Regions from separate parts of the Candidatus Merdisoma sp. JLR.KK011 genome, predicted to be linked through region 2. Evidence: a T-box and tRNA genes for the amino acid it is inferred to sense, from the RefSeq annotation. Region 2 holds a T-box; the other holds one or more tRNA genes.
The links. A T-box is a leader RNA that pairs with one kind of tRNA and senses whether it is charged. The one in region 2 lies ahead of VV089_RS17975 (valine--tRNA ligase), so its partner is inferred to be a tRNA-Val.
Positions count from the first base shown of each region.

Region 1: it encodes a tRNA-Val, which carries the amino acid that the T-box ahead of VV089_RS17975 (valine--tRNA ligase) is inferred to sense. The anticodon was not compared.

Region 1 is NZ_JAYWSZ010000004.1:1,148,066-1,153,587, reverse strand. Features, by position in the region: gene VV089_RS19460 (sensor histidine kinase) at 1-571, shown strand, start outside; tRNA gene VV089_RS19455 (tRNA-Lys) at 704-776, opposite strand; gene trmB (tRNA (guanosine(46)-N7)-methyltransferase TrmB) at 1,044-1,682, shown strand; gene VV089_RS19445 (Hsp20/alpha crystallin family protein) at 2,260-2,697, opposite strand; tRNA gene VV089_RS19440 (tRNA-Phe) at 2,943-3,015, opposite strand; tRNA gene VV089_RS19435 (tRNA-Met) at 3,067-3,140, opposite strand; tRNA gene VV089_RS19430 (tRNA-Tyr) at 3,178-3,259, opposite strand; tRNA gene VV089_RS19425 (tRNA-Thr) at 3,274-3,346, opposite strand; tRNA gene VV089_RS19420 (tRNA-Val) at 3,352-3,424, opposite strand; tRNA gene VV089_RS19415 (tRNA-Asp) at 3,434-3,507, opposite strand; rRNA gene VV089_RS19410 (23S ribosomal RNA) at 3,580-5,522, opposite strand, start outside.
Region 2 is NZ_JAYWSZ010000004.1:850,453-855,974, reverse strand. Features, by position in the region: gene VV089_RS17985 (efflux RND transporter permease subunit) at 1-2,698, shown strand, start outside; gene VV089_RS17980 (TetR/AcrR family transcriptional regulator) at 2,700-3,305, shown strand; T-box leader at 3,347-3,570, shown strand; gene VV089_RS17975 (valine--tRNA ligase) at 3,712-5,522, shown strand, end outside.

The sequences.
Region 1 (5,522 bases), 300 kb from region 2:
CCAGCTTATTGAATCTATGCATCCGGAAGTAAAGGAATTCCAATTCTGGTCCCAGACTCTGGAGGATATGGCCTTTGTCAGCCAGCTTCTGGACGATCTGGCTGCTTACAGTGACAAGCGGCGCTTTTTTATGTGCGAGGTGGATTTAAAAGAAGTCATTCATTCTTTAGAAGAGAGTCTGAAGCCCTATGTTGTCATGAATAAAAAACATTTTTCCGTACATATGCCGGCTCAACTGCCTTTAGTCTTTGGAAACCCTGTAAAGCTAAAGCAGGCATTTCTGAACCTTCTCAAAAATGCCTTTGAATCCACTGGAGAAGAAGGCTGCGTTTCTATGTCTGCCAGAAAATATCTGGATCGTATCATTATCCGAATCTCGGATGACGGCTGCGGTATGAACCAGGAAACCATCGAAACGCTTTTCACGCCTTTCTCATCTCAAAAGCCGTATGGTACGGGCCTTGGGCTTGCAATTACACAGAAAATTATTCATGCACATTACGGTGAAATTGAAGTCTCTTCCACCTTGGGCCGAGGAACTACCTTTACGATTACCCTGCCACATCTATAAGCACATTTTAGTATATTTTCCTAATTATTACAAGTCATTTTTCAAAAAAGCAGCTATTTTTAACTTTATATTAACAAGCTGCATTAAAAAAGCACCGACCCCACGGCTAATCCGCAAAACCAGTGCCCTGCCTGCGCGATCAGGGGTTCGAACCCTGGACACCCTGATTAAGAGTCAGGTGCTCTGCCAGCTGAGCTAATCGCGCTTATGTTTTTTTCTTTTGGTCTTTTATTTTCGACGCAAGAATTATTATAATGCATGATTTCATAAAATGCAAGTACTTTTTTTATATTTCTTGATTTTTTTCCCGTTTTCTTATAAAATGATTACGATTTAATAAAAAACGAATCATAAATAGTGAAACATAACCAATTTTTGATGGCGTAAACCACATTTCAGGAGAAACTATTTCCTTATTTTCCCAGAAACCATACGCCAGCCGGCGCAGCATATACGTCAGAAAGGAGAACAGATGAGACTTCGCAAAATCAAAGGAGCAGATGAAGCTGTGGCTGCCAGCCCTTATGTGATACAGCACAGCGAGCAGGCTCCTCTTCCCTGGAAATCCTTGTTTAAAAATGAACATCCGCTTCATATAGAAATCGGCATGGGCAAGGGACGCTTCCTTATGGAACTGGCAAAGGCCAACCCACAGATAAATTACATCGGCATTGAGCGTTACACCAGCGTCCTTATCAAAGCCATTCATAAAATGGAGGCAGACCCTCTGCCGAACCTTTATTTTTTATGCATGGATGCTGCCGGTCTGGAACAGTACTTTGCTCCCGGCGATGTAGAACGTATCTATCTGAATTTTTCAGATCCCTGGCCAAAGGACCGCCACGCCAGACGGCGTCTGACTTCAGTAGTATACTTAAAGCATTATGACGCTGTCTTATCCCCTAAGGGGCAATTGGAATTTAAGACGGATAATGAAGCTTTATTTGACTTCTCATTGGAAAGTATTAAGGCTTCCGGCTGGAAGCTCCTTGGGTGTTCCCGGGATCTGCACCGGGATCCTGATATGAACCAGGGTAACATTATGACAGAATATGAAGAAAAATTTTCCGCTCAAGGGAACCCCATTTATAAATTAATTGCTGCTCGTTAAAGAAATCCCAAGCCTGCAAAGATTCTTTTCTTTCCTCCGCCGGTTAAGGGTAGTTATCAAGGTTCACAAATATCCTTAGCAGATAATGGGATGCTTAGATGAGACGGCCTTTGTCTATCGAGGTTATTTTCAGACAATTTGCATTATATTTTGACATCAATGATGTCAAGCATTATTTTGTTTTTTTCCCGTGAAAAAGCAATTTATCTGATTTGTACAGAACGCACGTTTTTACTTTTACTATGTAAACCCCTCTTTTCCTGGGGATAAAATGTGGATAATGTGGATAACTTTGTTGATAACCTTCTTTTACGCTTTTTTTAATCATTTTTAATGTGGATAACTTTTGGGAAACTTTTTGAATATCGATTGGAACTTTTTTGCTTTATGAAAACTTTGTGCAAAATGTAGATTTGAATTTTTCTCGGCCCTTTCCTGGCAAATAACCTGTCTGAAAATATTTGATAGATATTCTAATAGAAGTTTAAAAGGCCTGCCATAGAAACGTGCTCTGACTTTTCTATAGCAGGCCTTTCACTGTCTTTTAGTTTGTCTTGGCAAAGCTAAAAGAAGGCGGTTACCCTTCAATAGCGATAAATTTATTCTCTTCTGCCCGCTTCTGTTCCTCTACTCTGGGAACCGTAAGCTTCAGAATTCCATCCTCAAATCTTGCCCGGATATCCTCCTGCTTAACTGCCTCTCCCACGAAAAAGCTTCTGGAGCATTGGCCTGTATAGCGTTCTCTGCGAATGTAATTTCCCTGTGAATCCTTTTCCTCATTGGATGCATTTCTAGATGCCTGAACGGTCAAATAACCGTCTTTTAGCTGCGCAGTCACATCTTCCTTCTTGCAGCCCGGAAGCTCCATCTCAAGCTCGTAGGCGCCGTCACACTCTCTCACATCGGTTTTCATCAGGCTGCTCTCTCTTTTTACTCCCTTAGAAAATCCGCTGTCAAAGGGGAAATCCATCCACTCGTCAAACAAACTGTTTCCAAAAAGACTTGGCATCATCATCATAATTCATTCCTCCTAACATGATTATCAACTTATTTTTCCACTTTTTTATGAGTTGATACCTTTTTTGAATTTTTTTGTTTACAAATGTACTATAATCCTTTTTGTTAGCACTGTCAAGAGGTGAGTGCTAATTATTATGTGAACTTTCTGTGAAAACCAGCGGACAAAAAAATACTGCAGATCTCCTTTTACAAAGAAGCTGCAGCATTCCTTCTGGTATAACTATCTATTGGCATGAAAAATGCCCAGAACCGGAATCGAACCAGTGACACGAGGATTTTCAGTCCTCTGCTCTACCAACTGAGCTATCTGGGCTTATAAATTTAGGAGCACGAACATCTTACTCCATGCTTCGTGCTGCCTGAGTGGCGAGGACAGGATTTGAACCTGTGACCTTCGGGTTATGAGCCCGACGAGCTTCCAGACTGCTCCACCTCGCGATATTTAATTACAACAACAGCGAACTACTGCTGTGAGTGGGGGAAAGTGGATTCGAACCACTGAAAGCACAGCTAACAGATTTACAGTCTGCCCCCTTTGGCCACTCGGGAATTCCCCCATATATTACTCTAGAGCCGATGATCGGACTCGAACCGATAACCTGCTGATTACAAATCAGCTGCTCTGCCAATTGAGCCACATCGGCAGTAGTGGGACCTATAGGGCTCGAACCTATGACCCTCTGCTTGTAAGGCAGATGCTCTCCCAGCTGAGCTAAGATCCCGTATATAAGCGACCCGAATGGGACTCGAACCCACGACCTCCGCCGTGACAGGGCGGCGCTCTAACCAACTGAGCCATCGGGCCATTACACCTTCAAAACTATATACTGATTTATCACACATCTTGGTTTTCTTTGTTCTTCCTTTCCTATGACGCTCTGGTCAAGCCCTCGACCGATTAGTAGCAGTCAGCTCCATGCATTGCTGCACTTCCACCTCTGCCCTATCTACCTTATCGTCTTTAAGGGGTCTTACTGCTTTCGCATGGGATATCTCATCTTGAGGGGGGCTTCACGCTTAGATGCCTTCAGCGTTTATCCCGTCCCGGCTTGGCTACTCTGCCATGGCCTTGGTAAGCCAGCAGATGCACCAGCGGCCGGTCCATCCCGGTCCTCTCGTACTAAGGACAGCTCCTCTCAAATATCCTGCGCCCACGCCGGATAGGGACCGAACTGTCTCACGACGTTCTGAACCCAGCTCGCGTACCGCTTTAATGGGCGAACAGCCCAACCCTTGGGACCTGCTGCAGCCCCAGGATGCGATGAGCCGACATCGAGGTGCCAAACCACTCCGTCGATGTGAACTCTTGGGAGTGATAAGCCTGTTATCCCCAGGGTAGCTTTTATCCGTTGAGCGATGGCATTCCCACTTAATACCACCGGATCACTAAGTCCTACTTTCGTACCTGCTCCACCCGTCGGTGTCACAGTCAAGCTCCCTTCTGCCTTTGCACTCTTCGAATGGTTTCCAATCATTCTGAGGGAACCTTTGAGCGCCTCCGATACCCTTTCGGAGGCGACCGCCCCAGTCAAACTCCCCGCCTGACATTGTCCCACCGCCGGTTCACGGCGGCTGGTTAGAAACCCAATACTGCAAGGGTGGTATCCCAACAGCGGCTCCATGGCAACTGGCGTCACCATTTCCTAGCCTCCCGCCTATCCTGTACATGCAGTACCGAATCCCAGTATCAAGCTGGAGTAAAGCTCCATGGGGTCTTTCCGTCCTGGCGCGGGTAGCCAGCATCTTCACTGGCACTTCAATTTCACCGGATGCATTGTTGAGACAGCGCTCAAATCATTACGCCTTTCGTGCGGGTCGGAACTTACCCGACAAGGAATTTCGCTACCTTAGGACCGTTATAGTTACGGCCGCCGTTTACTGGGGCTTAAGTTCAAAGCTTCGCGTTTCCGCTAACCTCTCCCCTTAACCTTCCAGCACCGGGCAGGCGTCAGCCCATATACCTCACCTTTCGGTTTCGCATAGACCTGTGTTTTTGCTAAACAGTTGCTTGAGCCTATTCTCTGCGGCCGGTTCGCACCGGCACCCCTTCTCCCGAAGTTACGGGGTCATTTTGCCGAGTTCCTTAACAATGCTTCTTCCGTCGGCCTTAGGATTCTCTCCTCATCTACCTGTGTCGGTTTACGGTACGGGTACCATATAAACAATAGCGGCTTTTCTTGACGCATGGCTCACGGACTTCCCTACTCTAATTCGGTACGCATCACGCCTTTGGATTGCAAGGGGGATTTGCCTCCCCTGCTCCTGCTTCGCTTGCACCGGCTTTTCCATTTCCGGCTCCCGCTCTCCACACGTGTCCCCACAGTTCTGTTATACGGCAGTACAGGAATCTCAACCTGTTGTCCATCGGCTACGCCTCTCGGCCTCGCCTTAGGTCCCGACTTACCCAGGGCAGATCAGCTTTACCCTGGAAACCTTAGATATTCGGCCGGAAGGATTCCCACCTTCCTCTCGCTACTCATTCCGGCATTCTCTCTTCTTAACAATCCACAGCTCCTTACGGTACTGCTTCCTCTCGTTAACAATGCTCCTCTACCAATTGACATTCATCAATTCCTGAGCTTCGGCGGCGTGTTTTAGCCCCGGACATTTTCGGCGCAGGACCTCTCGACCAGTGAGCTATTACGCACTCTTTTAATGTATGGCTGCTTCTGAGCCAACATCCTGGTTGTCTTTGAAATCCCACATCCTTTTCCACTTAACACGCACTTTGGGACCTTAGCTGCAGGTCTGGGCTCTTTCCCTTTTGACTGCCCAACTTATCTCGTGCAGTCTGACTCCCGGTCATCATCTCCATGGCAT
Region 2 (5,522 bases):
CTTAAACATCACCAAATCCCAGCTCAAATCCGCCAAGGAGCAGCTGGAATCCGCAGAGGAGCAGCTTACCGATGCCTGGGATCAGATAAGCGACGCCCAGGAGCAGCTAAACGACGCACGAAAGCAGTTAAACGAAGGCTGGGATTCCATCAAGGAGGGCGAGGAGGATCTGGCAGAGGCCAAGGAAGACGCGCTGCTCAACGCAGACATGACGGATATCCTCACGGTAGAGATGGTGGAAAACCTTTTGGCAGCTCAGAACTTTTCCATGCCGGCAGGCTATGTGACGGAAGAGGGCATTGAATATCTCGTTCGCGTAGGCGAAAAAGTGGATGATGTAGAAAGCCTTCAGAACATGGTGCTCATTGACATGGAAATGGACGGAGTTGATACCATACATTTAAGTGACGTGGCAGACGTATTTATGACAGACAACTCCGACGAGGTCTATGCCAGCATCAACGGCCAGGCAGGCGTCATGCTGACCCTTCAGAAGCAGACCGGTTACTCCACGGGAGACGTATCCGACCGGATTAACAAACGGATAGCAGAGCTTCAGGAGGAAGATCCGGATCTATTGCTGCTTCCCCTGATGGATCAAGGTATTTACATTGATCTGGTAACGGATTCCGTATTTAACAATATGATTTCCGGAGCATTTCTGGCAATCTTAATCCTTTTGGTATTTTTGAAGAGCTTAAGACCGACCCTGGTCATTGCCTGTTCCATCCCCATCAGCGTGGTGGCGGCTGTGGTATGCATGTATTTCAGCGGCGTAACCCTGAACATCATATCCCTGTCCGGCCTGGCCCTTGGAATCGGTATGCTGGTAGATAACTCTATTGTCGTGATTGAAAATATTTACCGTCTCAGAAATGAGGGGCTCAGTGCGTCGGAAGCAGCCATCCAGGGGGCGAAGGAAGTGGTGGGGGCCATTGCGGCTTCCACGCTGACCACTGTCTGCGTATTCCTGCCTATCGTATTTACCGAGGGAATTACCAGGCAGCTCTTTGTGGATATGGGCCTTACCATTGCCTACTCCCTGGGTGCCAGCCTGGCGGTTGCGCTGACACTGGTGCCGGCTATGGGAGCCGGGCTTTTGAAAAGCGCCAAGGAAAAGAAGCCTTCCAGGCTCTTTGAGAGGATGATAGGAATTTATGAAAGCATGATCCGCCTTGCGCTGAGAAGGAGATTCATAGTGCTTGTTCTGGCAGTTGCCCTTCTGGTGCTGAGCGCAGTTCTGGAATTTGCAAAGGGAACGGCATTTATGCCGGAGATGGACAGCACCGAAATCAGTATGACGCTGACCATGCCGGAGGGAACGCCGCTGAAAGAAACGGCCGAGCAGGCAGACGAGCTGGAACGCCGGCTGCTGACCCTGGATGATGTGACAGAGGTGGGAGCCATGGCGGCCGCCGGAAGCAGCATGGGCCTGGTAAGCGGAGATACCTCCACCAATGAGGTTTCCCTCTACGGTCTGCTGAAAGAAGATAAGAAGCTGACAAACCAGGAATTGAAAAATGAGATCTTAAAGCTTACGGAGGACATGGAGGCCGAGATTGAAGTGTCCACCTCCAGTATGGATATGAGCGCTCTGGGAGGAAGCGGCATCAGCATCGTGATCAAAGGACGCGATCTGGATCGGCTGCAGGAGATTGCCGGGGACGTTGCAAAGCTTGTAGAAGAAGTGGAAGGAACCACAGATGTATCTGACGGCATGGAGGAAACCACAGGGGAGCTCCGCATCAAAGTGGATAAGGAAAAAGCGGCCCAGAAAGGGCTGACGACAGCGGGCGTATTTTCCGAGATAATGGAGAGGCTGTCGGATCCTGCCAGCGCAACAACCCTGTCTACAGATACGGAGGATTTCGACGTGCTTGTGGTGAACGGGGGAGATGTGGAGCTTACCAGAGAGACGGTGAAGGATCTGGTGCTGACCGTTACAAAGAAGGATAACACCAAGGAACACGTTCCCCTGGCAGATATTGCCGAGTTTTCACAGGCAGAAGGCCTGGAGACCATCCAGAGGGATGCCCAGTCCCGGTTTATCAACGTGACGGCTTCCGTCGACGACAACCATAACATCGGCCTGGTATCCGGCGAGGTAGAGAAAAAGCTTAAAAGCTACCAGCCTCCGGAAGGGTATACCATTGAGATGCAGGGAGAAAATGAGACAATCATGGAGTCTATGGTGGAGCTGGTAAAGATGCTCCTTCTTGCGCTTTTGTTTATGTATCTCATAATGGTAGCCCAGTTCCAGTCGCTGCTGTCGCCTTTTATCATTATGTTTACCGTGCCGCTGGCATTTACGGGAGGCCTTTTCGGACTGTACGTTGCAGGAAGTGAATTCAGCGTGATTGCCATGATTGGTTTTGTAATGCTCTCCGGTATCATCGTAAACAATGGAATTGTACTTATTGACTATACCAATCAGCTTATTGACCAGGGAATGACGAAGACCGAAGCCTTGGTGGAGGCGGGAAAAACCCGTATGCGGCCTATTTTGATGACAGCTCTCACAACGGTGCTGGGACTGTCCACCATGGGAGCCGGCGCAGGGATGGGGGCGGATATGGTTCAGCCAATGGCGGTTGTAACCATCGGCGGACTTTTGTATGGTACACTGCTGACCTTGTTTGTGATCCCCTGTATCTATTCGCTTCTGATCCGCCGGAAAGTCCGTGAGGAGGTGGAGTAGCATGAAGGAAACAAGGCCGAAGGTTCTGGCGCTGTACCGGGGCGTACTGGAGCTTCTGGATGAAGGCGCCGATGTGAATTCCATCAAAGTGTCTGACATTACCGCAAAGGCAGGAATCGGAAAAGGAACGGCTTACGACTATTTTAAAAGCCGGGAGGAGATTATCGCCTGTGCCCTTCTCTACGATGTGGAACAGAAGATTGAGGAAGAAAAAGAAGAACTGGATCGCCGTCAAGGCTTTTCAAAGAAGGTAATCTACGCCTTTGACTGGATGGAGCGGCGGTTCCGGGAGCAGAAGGTTTTTGCGCGGATTCTGCGGCTGACTACGGAAGGGAGCGGACTGAGCAGCACGATTCTGGAGGAGCTGCAGAAGCGCAAGAAGGCCGGCTGCGGCCCCTTAAAGGTTCTGATGGAAATGTGCCGGGAAGGAAAGAGCCAGGGAGAGATCCGGCAGGATATTCCCGCTTCTGCGGCCTGTATCGCATCCGTGGCAAATATGGCGGCTTTTGTCATGTATCTGGAGAAAAGCGAGCAGATGCCCGAGCTTGATATGGGCTGGATGAAAGAATTTCTCTGTAAAGGACTGTTGAATCAGTTAACGGCTTGACAAAGAGAAAAAAGCCTGCTATGTTAGAAATTGCCAAACAGAAAAAGGCTTGGAAAAAGAGGGTACACAGAGATCACATCTGCCAGAGAGAGGGAGCCGCAGGCTGAAAGCTCCTTTCAGAACAGTGGCTGTGGAGGTAGCTTTGGAGCCGGAGCGGTGAAGGAGGAGTAGCTGTTCACGCCTGACCAGCGTTAAGAGGTCTTAGAGATGTATGCGGGAAACCGCATATAAGACAGGTGGTACCGCGTTAATTGACGCCCTTTCAGATAATGAAAGGGCGTTTATTTTTTGCAGGCTGGCAATGAGCCGGGCAGCCTGAAGGAGGAAGCCCGTGAGCGAAATGAAGCGAAGCAAACTTGAGCGTGCCCGGCGGACAACCGGAACTTCAAAAGGAGGAATTTCACAAATGAAAGAATTAGCAAAAACTTACGATCCCAAAGGCATGGAGGATCGCATCTATGAAAAATGGCTGGAAAAGAAGTATTTCCATGCAGAGCCCGACAAGAGCAAAAAACCCTTCACCATCGTAATTCCGCCCCCAAACGTAACCGGACGGCTTCACATGGGACATGCCCTGGATGAAACCATGCAGGATATTCTGATCCGCTATAAGAGAATGCAGGGCTACAACGCCCTCTGGATCCCGGGAACGGATCACGCTTCTATCTCCACAGAGGTGAAGGTGACCAATCAGCTGAAGGAAGAAGGCATCGACAAAAAGGAACTGGGAAGAGAGGGCTTCCTGAAAAGAGCCTGGCAGTGGAAGGAAGAGTACGGCGGAGCCATCATCAACCAGCTGAAGAAGCTGGGCTCCTCCTGCGACTGGGATCGGGAGCGCTTTACCATGGATGAGGGCTGCTCTGAGGCCGTACTGGAGGTATTTATCCGCCTTTATGAAAAGGGTTATATCTACAAGGGCTCCCGGATTATCAACTGGTGTCCCGTATGTAAGACCTCCATCTCCGACGCAGAGGTGCTGCATGAGGAACAGGCGGGCCATTTCTGGCATATTAACTATCCCATCAAGGACAGCGATCGCTTTGTGGAGATAGCCACCACACGTCCGGAAACCATGCTGGGCGATACGGCTCTGGCCGTGAATCCGGAGGACGAGCGTTACCAGGATATCATCGGGAAGACCGTGATTCTTCCCCTTGTGGGACGGGAGATACCCGTGATTGCCGATGCTTATGTGGACAAGGAGTTCGGAACCGGCGTGGTAAAGATTACCCCGGCCCATGACCCCAACGACTTCGAGGTAGGCAGACGCCATAACCTGCCGGAGATCAATATATTAAACGACGACGCCACTATCAATGAGAACGGCGGAAAGTATGCCGGCATGGACCGCTATGAGGCCCGTAAACTGATTGTGGAGGAGCTCAAGGAGCAGGGCCTTCTGGTAAAGACAGCGGATCACTCCCACAACGTAGGAACCCATGACCGCTGCAAAACCACGGTGGAGCCCCTTATCAAGCAGCAGTGGTTTGTAAAAATGGAGGAGCTGGCGAAGCCTGCCATCGAGGCGGTGAAGAACGGCGAACTGACCTTTGTTCCGGAGCGCTTTGACAAGACGTACCTTCACTGGCTGGAGAATATCCGCGACTGGTGCATCTCCCGGCAGCTCTGGTGGGGACACCGGATTCCGGCCTACTACTGCGACGACTGCGGCGAGCTGATCGTGGCCCGTGAAGAGCCCTCTGTCTGCCCGAAATGCGGCGGTAAGCATTTTACACAGGATCCGGATACCCTGGATACCTGGTTTTCCTCTGCCCTGTGGCCTTTCTCTACCCTGGGATGGCCGAAGCAGACCGAGGATCTGGATTATTTTTATCCAACGGATGTGCTGGTAACAGGCTATGACATTATCTTCTTCTGGGTAATCCGGATGGTATTCTCCGGTTATGAGCAGACAGGGAAATCTCCCTTCCATCATGTGCTGATTCACGGGCTGGTACGGGATTCCCTGGGAAGAAAGATGAGCAAATCCCTTGGAAACGGCATCGATCCACTGGAGATTATCGACAAATACGGCGCCGACGCTCTCCGCTTCACCCTGGTGACAGGCAATGCGCCGGGCAATGACATGCGTTTCTACATGGAGAGGGTGGAAGCAAGCCGGAACTTTGCGAATAAGGTGTGGAATGCCTCACGGTTCATTATGATGAATATGGAGAAGGCTGAGATCCCGGATGCTATGGAGCTGGAGCAGCTTAC